2 regions of the Cupriavidus sp. 2KB_3 genome follow, and region 2 is predicted to be linked to the other one. Evidence: riboswitches for the same ligand, from Rfam matches in the RefSeq annotation. Region 2 holds a riboswitch; the other holds the start of a gene.
The links. Region 2 has a riboswitch for glycine ahead of AB4120_RS26780 (D-amino acid dehydrogenase). Riboswitches for the same ligand answer to the same signal wherever they lie in the genome.

Region 1: linked by a shared signal. The riboswitch ahead of gcvT (glycine cleavage system aminomethyltransferase GcvT) and the one ahead of AB4120_RS26780 (D-amino acid dehydrogenase) in region 2 are both predicted to bind glycine.

The regions. Positions count from the first base shown of each region.
Region 1 covers NZ_JBFRHD010000016.1:47,460-54,745, reverse strand. The annotation lists gene AB4120_RS17845 (UvrD-helicase domain-containing protein) at 1-1,752, opposite strand, end outside; gene AB4120_RS17840 (glycine zipper 2TM domain-containing protein) at 2,006-2,227, shown strand; glycine riboswitch at 2,371-2,458, shown strand; glycine riboswitch at 2,480-2,602, shown strand; gene gcvT (glycine cleavage system aminomethyltransferase GcvT) at 2,695-3,822, shown strand; gene gcvH (glycine cleavage system protein GcvH) at 3,926-4,306, shown strand; gene gcvP (aminomethyl-transferring glycine dehydrogenase) at 4,408-7,286, shown strand, end outside.
Region 2 covers NZ_JBFRHD010000034.1:27,247-34,532, forward strand. The annotation lists gene AB4120_RS26760 (MFS transporter) at 1-610, shown strand, start outside; gene AB4120_RS26765 (hypothetical protein) at 657-1,199, shown strand; gene AB4120_RS26770 (GGDEF domain-containing protein) at 1,298-2,890, shown strand; tRNA gene AB4120_RS26775 (tRNA-Leu) at 2,947-3,033, shown strand; gene AB4120_RS26780 (D-amino acid dehydrogenase) at 3,093-4,367, opposite strand; glycine riboswitch at 4,531-4,629, opposite strand; gene AB4120_RS26785 (cytochrome b/b6 domain-containing protein) at 4,687-5,238, opposite strand; gene AB4120_RS26790 (PepSY domain-containing protein) at 5,241-5,507, opposite strand; gene AB4120_RS26795 (LysR family transcriptional regulator) at 5,676-6,677, shown strand; gene AB4120_RS26800 (DUF6630 family protein) at 6,698-7,204, opposite strand; gene AB4120_RS26805 (ArsR/SmtB family transcription factor) at 7,238-7,286, opposite strand, start outside.

The DNA of each region.
Region 1 (7,286 bases), on a different contig from region 2:
GTGGAGCGTGGAGAGCCGCACCGCGTCCGGGTCTTCCTCGCGGCCTTCGAGCATGCTCATCAGCGCCACGGTCTGGGTCAGTTCGAGCAGGTTCTTGCCTTCGTCGCCAAAGCCGTCGGCGTTGTCGAAGCCGGTGGCCTCGCCCTCCCCGGCTTCGGCTTCCGGGCGCGTGCCCTTGCGCTTGAGCCAGTCGAGGAATTCGAGCGTATTGGTCCAGCGCGACTGGGCCTGGCGTTCGTCGAAGGTATCGTACAAGTACGATTCATAGTGGATGCCGGCCATCATGTCGTCGAGCAGCACGGTGGCCGGATCGGTCTTGGCGCGGTCCGCCAGCCGCACCATCGACTCGCAGAACACACGCAGCGGCTCCAGCTGGCGCGGCTGGAGCTTGCCTTCGATGCCGCCCATCATCGCGGCCTCGAACAGCGACACCTTGGCCTGCCCCGCGAACGTGCCGAGGGCCTCCAGCGTGGTGTTGCCCACGCCGCGCCGGGGCGTGGTGATGGCGCGGATAAAGGCGGGGTCGTCGTCCGGGTTGGCAATCAGCCGCAGGTAGGCGCAGATATCCTTGATCTCGGCCTTGTCGAAGAAGCTCTGTCCGCCGGACAGCACGTACGGAATCCGCTCGCGCCGCAGGATCTGCTCGAACAGCCGCGCCTGATGGTTGCCGCGATACAGGATGGCGTAGTCGCGGAACTGCGCGCGGCGCTCGAACTTGTGGGCGGACAGGCGGAACACCACCGACTCGGCCTCGTGCTCCTCGTCGTTCATCGGGTGGATGGCGATCGGGTCGCCCATGCCGTGCTCCGACCACAGCTTCTTGTCGAACAGCTTGGGATTGTTGGCGATGACCGCGTTGGCCGCCTCGAGGATGCGCACCGTGGAGCGGTAGTTCTGCTCGAGCTTGATGACCTTGAGGTCCGGGAAATCGGTCTGCAGGCCGCGCAGGTTGTCCAGCGTGGCGCCGCGCCAGCCGTAGATGGCCTGGTCGTCATCGCCCACGGCCGTGAACGCCGGCGCGCGCAGGTGCGAGCCGCCGGCCAGCAGCTTGAGCAGCGCGTACTGGCAGGCGTTGGTGTCCTGGTATTCGTCGACGAGGAAGTAGCGCAGCCGGTTCTGCCATTTCAGGCGCACGGTCTCGTCACGCGCGAACAGCTCGGCGGGCAGGCGGATCAGGTCGTCGAAATCCACCGCCTGGTAGGCGTGCAGCGTGGCCACATAGTTGCGATAGACCGTGGCGGCCTGGTGCTCGTCGGCATTGGCGGCCTGGGCCAGCGCGGTCTCGGGGTCGACCATGCCGTTCTTCCACAGCGAGATCGTGCCCTGCACGCTGCGGATCAGCTTCTTGTCCGTGGTGGCGAGCTGCTCCTGCACCAGCCCGAAGCAGTCGTCCGAATCCATGATCGAGAACTGCGGCTTCAGGCCGACGTGCTCGGCCTCCATACGCAGGATCTGCACGCCGAGCGAGTGGAAGGTACAGACGGTGAGCTGCTTGAGCGGAATCCGCTTGCCCTCGCGCGTGGTCTTGCCCTCCATCAGCTTGCCGATGCGCTCCTGCATCTCCTTCGCCGCCTTGTTGGTGAAGGTGACGGCGGCGATGTGGCGCGGCTCGAAGCCCTTGTCCTCGATCAGGTGGGCAATCTTCTGCGTGATGACGCGCGTCTTGCCGGACCCGGCGCCCGCGAGGACGAGGCAGGGCCCGTCCAGATAGCGAACGGCTTCGGATTGGGCGGCGTTGAGTCCGTGGGTCATGGGTGGGCGGGTGCCGGATGGCGCACGCCTTTGGGGCGCGCGAAAGGCGTCGATGTTAACACGCAGGGTGGCCCGCGCCGGTGCCGGATGGCCGACATCCGCGGCGCGAGTGCTACCAGTGTTTCATCGCGGTAACACTTCGTAAATGTGACGCCTGAGTAAGCATCCGGGGCATGGAGATTGCCTCCTACGATCATGCGGGACCGGCGGCTGTGCGGTCCTGATGACAAATTCGGCACATTCGGAGGCGATCATGAAAACAATGCGAACCCTGGCGAAAGTCACGCTGATCGGTGTCACCCTTGCGGCCTTTGGCGGCTGCGCGGACATGAGTCCCAAGACACGCAACACGGCCATTGGCGCGGGCGTTGGCGCGCTCGGCGGCGCGGCGTTGACCAACGGCAGCGCGCTCGGCACGGTGGGTGGCGCGGCGGTGGGCGGCGTGGTGGGTAACGTCGTCACGAAGGATCGTTGATCCGGCGCGGCACGCGCCTCCGGGGCGGCGGCGGGTAGTCCTTACCCGCAGGCGGCAGGAATTACCGCCGCGCACTCCCCGGCCCTTAGCAAGGTGGCGTTGGCGCCGCGTTGACAAAGGTCAACCCGTCCCGTACATTCACGCGCATCCAACCGGGAGAGCGCGCAGCCATTGCGCCGCCGAAGGGGTATCACCCGAAAACTCTCAGGCACCACGGACCGGTCGGATCGGCATGCAACATGCACACGATGCATGCCGCACTCTGGAGAGCGACACCCGCCCGTGCCCAGGCATGGCGAGCGTGTCCACCGAAGGGGCGCGCGATGCGGCAAGCCGCATCGTAATCTCTCAGGTATCGAGGACAGAGGGGTCATCCGCCGCGGCGGATTGGTGGCATTGCCATCGATCCCCACGGCGGATGACCCTTTTTTCGTTTTCGCTGCCGTATTCGCTCCAGAGGATTTCCCATGACGCTCCAGGCCACGCCCCTTAACGCCATCCACCGCTCGCTCGGTGCCCGCATGGTCGATTTCGGCGGCTGGGACATGCCGGTCAACTACGGCTCCCAGATCGAGGAACACAACGCGGTGCGCGGCGATGCCGGCATGTTCGATGTCTCGCACATGTGCGTGGTGGACCTGTCCGGCCCCAACACGCGCGCCTTCCTGCGCGGCCTGCTGGCCAACAATGTCGACAAGCTCCAGACCCCGGGCAAGGCCCAGTATACGTGCATGCTCGACGAAAAAGGCGGGGTCATCGACGACCTGATCGTCTATTTCTTCGCCGAAGACCGTTTCCGCCTGGTGGTGAACGCCAGCACGGCGGTGGGCGACATCGAATGGATCACGGCCCGCAACGCGGCCACCGGCAGCGGCGTGACGATCACCCCGCGCCGGGGCGACGTGGCGCCGGCCGGCGTGGGCAAGCTGGCGATCATCGCCGTGCAGGGCCCGAACGCGCGCGCCAAGGTCCACCAGGCCTTCCCCTCGACCCAGCCGGCGGACGCGCTCAAGCCGTTCAACGCCGTGGTGGTGCAGGACCCGATGATGGGCGAGCTGATGGTGGCGCGCACCGGCTATACCGGCGAGGACGGCTTCGAGCTGGTGGTGGAGGCCGAGAACGTGGCCGGCATCTGGGAGAAGCTGCAGTCCGTGGGCGTGCGCCCGGCCGGACTTGGCGCGCGCGACACGCTGCGCCTGGAGGCCGGCATGAACCTGTACGGCCAGGACATGGATATCCACACCTCGCCGCTCGACGCCGGCCTGGCCTGGACCGTGGACCTGCAGAGCGAGCGCGATTTCACCGGCAAATCCGCGCTGCTGGCGGCCGGACAACATAAGACATTTGCCGGGCTGATCCTGCGCGACAAGGGCGGGGTGCTGCGTGCGCACCAGAAGGTGATCACCCCCGCCGGCGACGGCGAGATCACGAGCGGCACCTTCAGCCCGTCCCTCTCCCAATCCATTGCCTTTGCCCGGCTGCCGCAGGGCGTTGTGCCCGGCACCGAGGTCCAGGTCGAGATTCGTGACCGCAAACTGACCGCGACTGTGGTTAAACTGCCGTTTGTGCGCAATGGCAAGGCACTCGTGAGCTGAGGCATCCGCCCGGCTGACACCAACGGTCGCCATCACGCCTGCCCGGCTGGCCCCGGCAGGCGAACCGAAACAAGACAAACACTGCATTCCCGGAGAACCCGTCATGAATTTCCCTGCTGACCTGAAGTACACCGAATCGCACGAGTGGGTGCGCGTTGAAGCCGACGGCACGCTGACGATCGGCATTACCGACCATGCGCAGGACGCGCTGGGCGACATCGTCTTCCTGGAGCTGCCCGAAGTCGGCAAGTCGGTAGGCGCCGGCGACGCGCTGGCCGTGGTGGAGTCCGTGAAGGCCGCTTCCGACATCTACGCCCCGGTGGCCGGCGAAGTCATCGCCGTGAACGAGGCCGCGAGCGCCGCGCCGGAATCCGTCAACGCCAACGCCTTCGACGCGTGGCTGTTCAAACTGAAGCCGGCCAATGGCGACGATGTGAACGGCCTGATGACCGTCGACGCCTACAAGGCCAGCGTCGGCGCCTGACGCGCTGTACCAGCCGTCTCCCGAGCCAGGAGGCGGCGCCCGAGATGCCCGCGCGGCGGCCAGGCTGACCACCTGCCGCCCCGCCCCACGAGACACTTGCCATGAACGCCCCTCTTCCCATGAACGCCGCCCAAGGTAGCCGGCCCACGCTGGCCGAACTGGAGGCGCGCGACGCCTTCGCCGCCCGTCACATCGGCCCGGACACCGCCGAACAGCAACACATGCTCAAGGTGCTCGGCTACGAGACGCGCGCCGCGTTGATCGACGCCGTGGTGCCCGCCGCCATCCGCCGCCGCGACGGCATGCCGCTCGGCGAATTCACCGAGCCGCTGACCGAGGAAGCCGCGCTGGCCAGGCTGCGCGGGCTGGCGAACAAGAACCGCGTGCTCAAGAGCTTCATCGGGCAGGGTTACTACAACACGCTCACGCCGGGCGTCATCCTCCGCAATATTTTCGAAAACCCGGCCTGGTACACGGCCTACACGCCGTACCAGCCCGAGATCTCGCAGGGCCGCCTGGAGGCGATGCTGAACTTCCAGCAGATGGTCACGGACCTGACCGGGCTGGACATCGCCAATGCGTCGATGCTGGACGAAGGCACTGCCGCCGCCGAGGCGATGACGCTGCTCCAGCGCGTGAACAAGCACGCCTCGAACACGTTCTACGTGGCGGACGACGTGCTGCCGCAGACGCTGGAAGTGGTACGCACGCGCGCACTGCCGCTGGGCATCGAGGTCAAGGTCGGCCCCGCCGCCGAGGCCGCCGGCGCCCATGCCTTCGGCGTGCTGCTGCAATACCCGGGCGTGAACGGCGACGTGGCCGACTACCGTGCCATCGCCGATGCCGTGCACGCGGCTGGCGGCCTGGTGGTGGCGGCGGCGGACCTGCTGGCGCTGACGCTGATCGTCGCGCCGGGCGAATGGGGCGCCGACGTGGCCGTGGGCAACTCGCAGCGCTTTGGCGTGCCGCTCGGCTTCGGCGGCCCGCACGCCGGCTACATGGCCGTGAAGGATGAATTCAAGCGCTCGATGCCGGGCCGGCTGGTGGGCGTGACCATCGACGCGCAGGGCAACAAGGCGTACCGGCTGGCGCTGCAGACGCGCGAGCAGCACATCCGCCGCGAGAAGGCCACGTCGAACATCTGTACCGCACAGGTGCTGCTGGCCGTGATGGCGTCGATGTACGCCGTGTACCACGGGCCGCAGGGCCTCCAGCGCATTGCCCAGCGCGTGCACCGCCTGACCGCCACGCTGGCCGCCGGCCTGAAGGCGATGGGCGTGACCCCGGTCAACGCCACGTTCTTCGACACCCTGACGCTGGAAACCGGCTTCAACACCGAGGCCATCCACGCCGCCGCCACCGCGCGCGGCATCAACCTGCGCCATATCGGCGCCACCCGCGTGGGTATCTCGCTGGACGAGACCGCCTCGCGCGAGGATGTGGTCGCGCTGTGGGAGATCTTCGCGCATGGCAAGCCGGTGCCGGCATTCGATGCGACCGAGGCGGCCGTCGGCGACGGCTTCCCGGCCGCGCTGGCCCGCCAGAGCGCCTACCTGACGCATCCGGTCTTCAACACGCACCACGCCGAGCACGAGATGCTGCGCTACCTGCGCTCGCTGGCGGACAAGGACCTCGCGCTGGATCGCACGATGATCCCGCTCGGCTCCTGCACCATGAAGCTCAACGCCACCAGCGAGATGATCCCGGTGACGTGGCCCGAGTTCAGCAAGATCCACCCGTTCGCGCCGCTCGACCAGACCGTGGGCTACCGCGAGATGATCGACCAGCTCGAGGCCATGCTCTGCGCCGCCACCGGCTACGCCGCGGTGAGCCTGCAGCCGAACGCGGGCTCGCAGGGCGAGTACGCCGGCCTGCTGATCATCCAGAAGTACCACGCCAGCCGGGGTGAGGCGCACCGCGACATCTGCCTGATTCCCTCGTCCGCGCACGGCACCAACCCGGCGTCGGCCCAGATGGCCGGCATGAAGGTAGTGGTGGTGGCGTGTGACGCCGACGGCAACGTCGACCTGCAGGATCTGGCGAAGAAGGCCGAGCAGCACAGCCAGAACCTCGCCGCGATCATGATCACCTACCCGTCCACGCACGGCGTGTTCGAGCAGGGCGTGCAGCAGATCTGCGAGATCGTGCACCAGCACGGCGGCCAGGTCTACGTGGATGGCGCCAATATGAACGCGATGGTCGGCACCGCCGCGCCGGGCCAGTTCGGCGGCGATGTCTCGCACCTGAACCTGCACAAGACGTTCTGCATTCCGCACGGCGGTGGCGGCCCCGGCGTGGGTCCCGTGGCCGTGGGCGCGCACCTGGCGGACTTCCTGCCGAACCAGGACAGCGTGGGCTATCGCCGCGACGACAACGGCATCGGCGGCGTCTCGGCCGCGCCGTTCGGCTCGGCCAGCATCCTGCCGATCTCGTGGATGTACGTCGCCATGATGGGCTCGGCCGGCCTGACCGCCGCCACCGAGAACGCCATCCTGGCCGCCAACTACGTGGCGCGCCGGCTCTCGCCGCACTTTCCGGTGCTCTACGCCGGCCAGCGCGGGCTGGTGGCGCACGAGTGCATCCTGGACCTGCGCCCGCTGCAGAAGGCCACTGGCATCAGCAACGAGGACGTGGCCAAGCGCCTGATGGACTACGGCTTCCACGCGCCGACCATGAGCTTCCCGGTGCCGGGCACGCTGATGATCGAGCCGACCGAGAGCGAGGCACTGCACGAGCTGGACCGCTTCATCGACGCCATGATCGCCATCCGTGGCGAGATCGCGCGCGTGGAGGACGGCAGCTTCGACCGCGACGACAACCCGCTGCGCCACGCGCCGCACACGGCGGCCGTCATCACCGCCAACGAGTGGACCCACGCGTACACGCGCGAGGAAGCGGCCTACCCGATTGCCTCGCTGCGCACGCAGAAGTACTGGCCGCCGGTGGGCCGGGCGGACAACGTGTACGGCGACCGCAACCT
Region 2 (7,286 bases):
GCTCGGGGCGGTGCGCGAGGCCTTCCGCCATTCCGGCTTCTGGCTGCTCAACCTCGGCTTCCTTGCATGTGGCTTTCAGTTGGCTTTTATCGCCAATCACCTGCCGGCCTACCTGCGCGACAAGGGCATGCAGCCGTCCGAGGGCATGGCCGCGCTGGCGGTCATCGCGCTGGCCAATATTGCCGGGACGTACTGGTTTGGCGTGCTGGGCGGGCGGCATTCGCGGAAGTATCTGCTGGCCGGTATCTATTTAGTACGGACGGCGGCGATGGCGCTGTTCGTGCTGCTGCCGCTCAGCGCCGCCACGCTCTACGGGTTTGCGGCGGTGATGGGCTTCCTCTGGCTCGGCACCGTGCCGCTGACCAGCGGCATCGTCTCGCAGGTCTTCGGGGTGCGCTATATCACCACGCTGTTCGGCTTTGTGTTCTTCGGCCACCAGCTGGGCTCGTTCCTGGGGGTCTGGCTGGGCGGGGTGGTATTCGAGGCTACGCGCTCCTATGACCTGGTGTGGATGGGGGCGATGGCGCTCGGCGTGGTGGCAGCCGCGCTGCACTGGCCGATCGACGACCGGGAGATCGTCCGCGCGGGCTGGCCGCAGCCGCAACGCTGAGTTCAGCCGGCTGGGCTATGCTTGGCATGGACTCTGGAGACATGCCATGCCCAACCCGTTTTCCGTGCGCGCTGCCCGCGTCGCGCTCCTGGCCGCTCTGGCCGCCGTGGCCGCCGTGGTGCTGGTCGGCTGCGCCACGCTCCAGCCGGTGCAGACCGCCCAGTCGATGCTCGGCAGCCCGCAAAGCGCGGTGCGCGAGACCTTCGGCAACCCGACCGAGACCTACCAGCTGGCGGACGGCACCCAGCGCTGGATCTATTCCAAGCAGCCCTACGGCTTCGAGGTCTACGCCGCGGACTTCGACGCCGCCGGCAAGCTGACCGGTTTCCGCCAGACCCTGACCGAGAAGGAGATCTACGAGGCGCGCCCCGGGGTCTGGACCAAGCGCGACATCGCCGAGCGCTTCGGCCTGCCGCGCGAGCCGGTGCAGTACTTCACCCTGATGAAGCGGGAGGCGTGGAGCTACCGGATGTACATGGCCGGCAACCTGCCGGCGCACTTCAGCGCCTATTTCGACGACGCCGGCGTGCTGGATCGCACCATGATCATCATGGACTCGCGCGGCGGGGACCGCAGCCGCTCCAGGTAAGTGGGGGGCGATGGGGTGGCGCCCCGGCTAGCCCCTATAATGGGGCGCCTCCGCCATGTCGGGCGCGGCGGCTCTTCATCAGGTTCCCCGCCGTTCTCATGCCCTCGTACCCTCTTGTCCTTTGCCTGACCATAGCCGTGGTGTGCAGCGTGGGCATGGTTATCGCCACCTGGCCGCGCCGTGACGATCCCACGATCAAGGCTTTCCTCGTGCTGGCCGGCGGCGTGGCGATCTGGAGCGGCGGGCGGCTCCTGGAAGTCAGTTCGGCCGACCTGGACGGACGCATCTTCTGGGCCAAGGCCCAGTACGTCGGTATCGTGATGGTGCCCATCGGCTGGCTGGTGGCGATGATCCACCTGAGCCGGCCGCGCTACGTGGTGCCGTGGTCGCGGCTGTGGCTACCGGTGCTGGCGGCGGTGGTGTCCGTGGTGCTGGTGCTGACCAACGAGCGGCATCACCTGATCTGGACGCGCATCGACCTGATGCCGGCCGGCGTCTCGCCGGGCGCCATCTTCCACCATGGCCCCGGCTACGTGGTGATGGCGGCGTGGACCTATTTCATGCTGCTGCTGAGCCTGGTCTTCCTGCTTACGGCGGAGGTGCCCAATGCGGCGCTGACGCGTTGGGGCCGGGCCATCGTGGCCAGCAGCCTGACCCTGCCGCTGCTGACCCACATGGCCTACCTGCAGCGCTGGACCAGCCCGCTGGGCGGCGACCTGACCCCGGCCACGTTCTCCCTGATGACGGTGGTGGTCTGGATCTGCGCGCTGCGCACCCATCTGGACGACATCGGCCACTACGCGCGGTTGCGCGTGTTCGACACGATTGGCGATGGCTGTGTGATCGTCGACACCAAGGGGCGCATCGTCGAGTTCAACCCGGCCGCCGTGCGGCTGGTGCCCGACCTGCGCCGGGGACAGCCGATGCCGGCCATGTGGGACGAGGCGCTGCGCCAGCCACGCGAGGCGGGGGCCGGCGACGACGCCATGCCCTACATTCCCCAGGACGCGCACTACGAGGTGACAGCGGAGCCGGTAATGCGGCTGGACGGCAAGCGCATCGGCACGCTGGTCTTCATGCGCGACATCAGCCGCTACCAGTCGCGCGAACTGGCGCTGACGGCCCAGCTCGGCCAGACCGAGGCGCGGCTCTCGCGCGTGGAGGCGGACCTCGACATCGACGCGCTGACCGGCATTCCGAACCGGCGCTTCTTCCAGCGCGAGTCCCTGCTGGCCGTGACCCGGGCCTTCGAGACGGACGCGCCGATCGGGCTGCTGATTCTCGACGTGGACCTCTTCAAGCAATACAACGACCTGTACGGCCACCCCTGCGGTGACGACTGCCTGCGCCGGGTGGCCACCGCGCTGACCAGCGTGCTGGCGGGGGAGCAGTTCTGCGCGCGGCTGGGCGGCGAGGAGTTCGCGGTGGTGCTGCCGGACGCGTCGCAGGACGAGACGCGCAACGTGGCGCGCCGCATGGTGGCGGCGGTGCGCGACCTGGAGATCCCGCACAACGGCACGCCGGTGCAGCCGTTCGTCACGATCAGCGTGGGCGCGGCCTGCGCGGTGCCGGACGCGCCACGGCTGGAGCCCCTGCTGCACCGGGCGGACAGCGCGATGTACCAGGCCAAGCGCGCCGGGCGCAATCGCTTCGTTCAGGATGGGAAGATCTACATGGGCCTGCAGGCGTAGTGGCGCGCGGGGGCTTGCAAAATCCGCAAGGTCATGTAGAATGCGCCGCTCACCTTGCCCAGGTGGCGGAATTGGTAGACGCACTAGGTTCAGGTCCTAGCGGTGGCAACACTGTGGAGGTTCGAGTCCTCTCCTGGGCACCAAAGTTTCAGCAAAAAAGCCCGCGACGAAAGTCGCGGGCTTTTTTGTTTCCTGCGATCGATCAGCCCTCGCCAGCCAGTGCCAGGCCCGTCCGCACCGTCGCGCGCTCGCCTGCCGCCTGCCGGATGACATCGCCCACCATCTCGGCCGTCACTGCCGACAACGTCCACCCCAGATGCCCGTGCCCCGTGTTGTAGAACACGTTGGCCTGCCGGCCACGCCCCACGCGCGGCATCATGTTCGGCATCATCGGCCGCAGCCCCGCCCACGGCACCACGCTGCGCGTGCTCACGCCGGGGAAGCAGGTGTTGACCCAGTCGATCAGCGGGCGGATGCGGTCCGCGCGGATGTCGCGGTCGATGCCGTTGAACTCGGCCGTGCCGGCCACGCGGAAGCGGTCCACGCCCAGCCGGCTGGTCACGAGCTTGGTCTCGTCGTCGAGCAGGCTGACCGTAGGAGCCGCAGCCTGGCTGGCGGCGTCGGGCAGGTTCACCGTGATCGAATAGCCCTTCACCGGGTAGATGTTCACGCGGTCGCCCAGCTGCGCGGCGAACTGCCGGCTGGCCACCCCGGCGCAGACCACCACGGCGTCGAAGGTCGTCGAGGTGGTTGCGGTGCCCTGCGCGCCGTCGCGGACGGTGATGGTGGCCCTGCGGCCGTCCGACGTGACCGTCTGCACGTCCTGGCTGTAGCGCGTGACCACGCCGAGCCGCTGGGCCGCCGCGGCCAGGCCGGAAGTGAATTTGTGGATGTCGCCGGTGGCGTCGCTCTCGGTGTAGTAGCCGCCGTAGTACTGGCCGGCCAGTGTCGGCTCGATCGCACGCATTTCCTCGGGCGTGACCGCGCGGCGCGGCAGGCCGCCCTCGGCCAGCAGGCGGGAGACCTCGCCGGCATGGTCGAAGCCCGCCTTGTCCCGGTAGATATGGAGGATGCCCTGCCGCTTGAGGTCGAAGTCGATGCCTTCCGCCTCGGCCCAGCCGAACAGGTGCGCCCGGGCGGCGATGGCCAGCCGGGCGGTCTCGATCGTGTTCGCCCGGTAGTGCGGCATGGCGGCGATGAATTCGGCGAACCAGCTCAGCTTGTGCCAGGTGGGACGGGGGTTCACGAGCAGCGGCGCGTCGTTGCGCAGCATCCACTTGATGCCCTTGACCAGCGTGGAGCGGTGGGTCCAGACCTCGGCGTTCGACGCGGAGAGCTGGCCGCCATTGGCGAACGAGGTTTCCATGGCCGCGTAGCGATGGCGCTCGAGCAGCGTGACCGCGAAACCACGTTTGGCGAGGGCGTAAGCGGTCGTCACGCCGGTGATGCCACCGCCGATGACTGCGATTGTCTTCATGTTGTCAGGTCTTCCAGGACGTCATGGATGGGGGGTACGTGGCGCACCATGCGCGACGCACGCCCCCTCTGTCCTTGACCTGAGAGATTCACGATGCGCGCGGGCGCATCGCTTGCTCCTTCGGTACCGTCGGCTGACGCGAGCCGGGGTTCTTCAGAGTGCAATGGCGTTACCGGTCCTTTGGCCTGAGAGTTTCCGGGGCGGTTGCTCCTTCGGCGCCGGCCTGCCGGGCGGCAGGAACGGTCTCTCCCGATAACGCGGGTAAAACGGGTACGACGGGGGCACTATGCCACGGGGATCGCTGCTCCGGCAACCCCGGCTAGTCGAGGTTGCGTGGCTTGCGGCCGGTAATCATCGCCCCGATCAGGTTTTCCTTGCCGGCCACGCTGGCAACGATGGCCACCAGCGCGTGCACCACCACCAGCCCGAGCAGCGTGTTGGAGAGCCAGCGATGGATGTCGATGGGCCAGTCCTCGCCCCAGAACGGGTCGAGGCGGGAGAGCCAGCCGGTGACGGCCAGCAGCAGGATCAGCGTCCACATCGCCAGCATCATCACCGCGCCGAGCGGCGTGTGGCTGATGAAGCGCGGCGCGCGGCGCCGGGCCATGGCCCGGGCATGGGCCAGCACGCCGGCAGGGCGCGGCAGCCAGGCGCGGAAGCGCGCGTGTTCGCTGCCGATGAAGCCCCAGAGGATGCGGAACAGCACGAGTCCGGCGGCCACGTAGCCCAGCAGGCGGTGCATCTGGTCGCCGGAATCGTCGATGATGCCGTAGCACACGATGGCTGCCACGCTCCAATGCGTGAGCCGCACCACGCCGTCCCAGACGCGGAGCGTGGCGATTTCGCGCAGCTGGCCAGCCGGGACGGACATGCTTACTTCTCGATCTCGGACTTCACGATGTCGAGCGTCTTCGTGTCGAAGTAGATCTCGGCCTTCTTGCCGTCCTTGGTGGTGCCGTAGATCTCGTAGCAGTTGCCGTCCACCTTGAATTTCTTGATGTTGTAGCCCTGGGCGACGATCTTGGCCTTGGCGTCGGCCTCGGGCATCCATTCGGACTTCGGATGCTTGTCGCACTTGGCGCCCGCGAGCGCACCCGTGGAAAACGCACCGGCGATGAGAAGGACGGCGACTTTCAGCATTGCAACTCCACAAGACACCCCACTCGGGGCGGATGCGGGAATCGTATGCGGTAACACGAATTGTTATCAATCAATGTTTTCCCGAGCCTTGAGTCTCAACCGGCAGGATTGTTCGTGCTGTGGGACAATCCGGCCGTGCCTGGAGGCACGCGAAGACCAAGGTGTTGCATGAAATCGATCGACTGGAAAGACTGGGAAATCTTCTGCCGCGTAGTGGAAGGGGGCGGCTTCACGCAGGGAGCCGAACTGGCGGAAGTGCCCAAGTCATCGGCCAGTGCGGCGGTTGCCCGGCTGGAAACCCAGGTTGGCGTGCGCCTCTTCGAGCGCACCACGCGGCGCGTGCGCGTGACCCAGCGCGGCCAGCAGCTCTATGACCGCGTAGCGCCGCTGTTCGGTGAACTGCGCGAGATCAGCGCCGAGGCTGCCTCGGTGAGCGCCGAGGTCAGCGGCACGCTGCGCATCGCCACACCTTACGAGGTGGGCTCGCAGCACCTCTCGGCCTCGCTGTCGAGGTTGCTCAAGCTGCACCCGTCGCTGCACGTGGAACTCGACATGAGCTGGGATCAGCCCGACCTGATCCGCCACGGCTACGATCTCGCCTTCGTCATGACCGACACCAACCTCCACGACAGCTCGTTCGCGAGCAAGCGGGTGGTGCTGATCGAGCGTGCGTTCTATGCGGCACCCGCGCTGATCCGCGAGCACGGCCTGCCGCGTGCGCCGCAGGACCTGAAGGGCTGGCCGACGCTGGGCAACCTTGACGACGTGCAATGGGAATTTCTGCGCGACGGCGTGGAAACCTTCGCCATGGATGTTTCGCCGCGCATTTCCACGCATAACGCCGAAGTCCGCCTCAAGGCCGCGCTGGACGGGCTGGGCGTGGCGCGCATGTCGCCGCGCTTCGTGCACGAGCATCTGGTGCACGGCCAACTGGTGCGCGTGCTGCCCGGCTATACGTCGTCCCCGCTGAAGGTGTACGTGCTGATGCCGGCCCGCAAGCTGATGCCGCCGAGCGTGCGGGCCTTCCTCACCGTGCTGGAGGAAACGCTGGGCGTGCCGGAGACCCGGCGCCCGGCGCCACGTGCCAAGGCGCTGGCGGGCACGGATGCCCCCGACATTGCGGATACCCCGGACGATGATGGCGGCGCCGTGGTGATCGGGCTCGACTGAGTTCCCGCGCGGTCGGCTGGTCAGTAAGGCTGGTCGCCGGGGCGGATGTCGAAGCCGAGCGTCTCGGCGATCTCGAGCATCTCCTCGTCGTCCTCGCTGCGGGTGATCCAGCCGCCGTAGGCGTCGCCGCCGGTATCCCAGTTCCATAGCGTGTAGCCGGCCATGCGCAGCTGCGTGGTGACGATTTCCATCAACTCGGGCACGCTCGTGCCTTCCAGAAAGTCCTCGTCCTCGGTGTCCTCGGTGCCCCAGTCCACCTCGAGGTCGATCCGCTCGCAAAGCTGGTTCAGGCAGCCGATGAAGGACTCGGCGTCTTTCCAGTCGACGTAGTAGCCGGATTCCCAGTCGATGATGTCCTTGACCTGCCAGAGCAGGCCGGCGGCATCGATCTCGTCTTCCTCGGCGTCTTCCAGCGCTTCCTCGAATAGCGAGAATTGCCGGCTGGTCTGGGCGCTATCGCCGAGGTTGATCAGCGCGAATAGCCGGCTGATGGCGTCTTGCGCGTCGTCGTCCAGTTCAATTGCCATCTGCTCCTCCTCTGGCTTCGGTATTCATATCATTCATGCGGCCACGTTCACGATTTCGCGCTGGCCGCGGGGCGTCACGCGC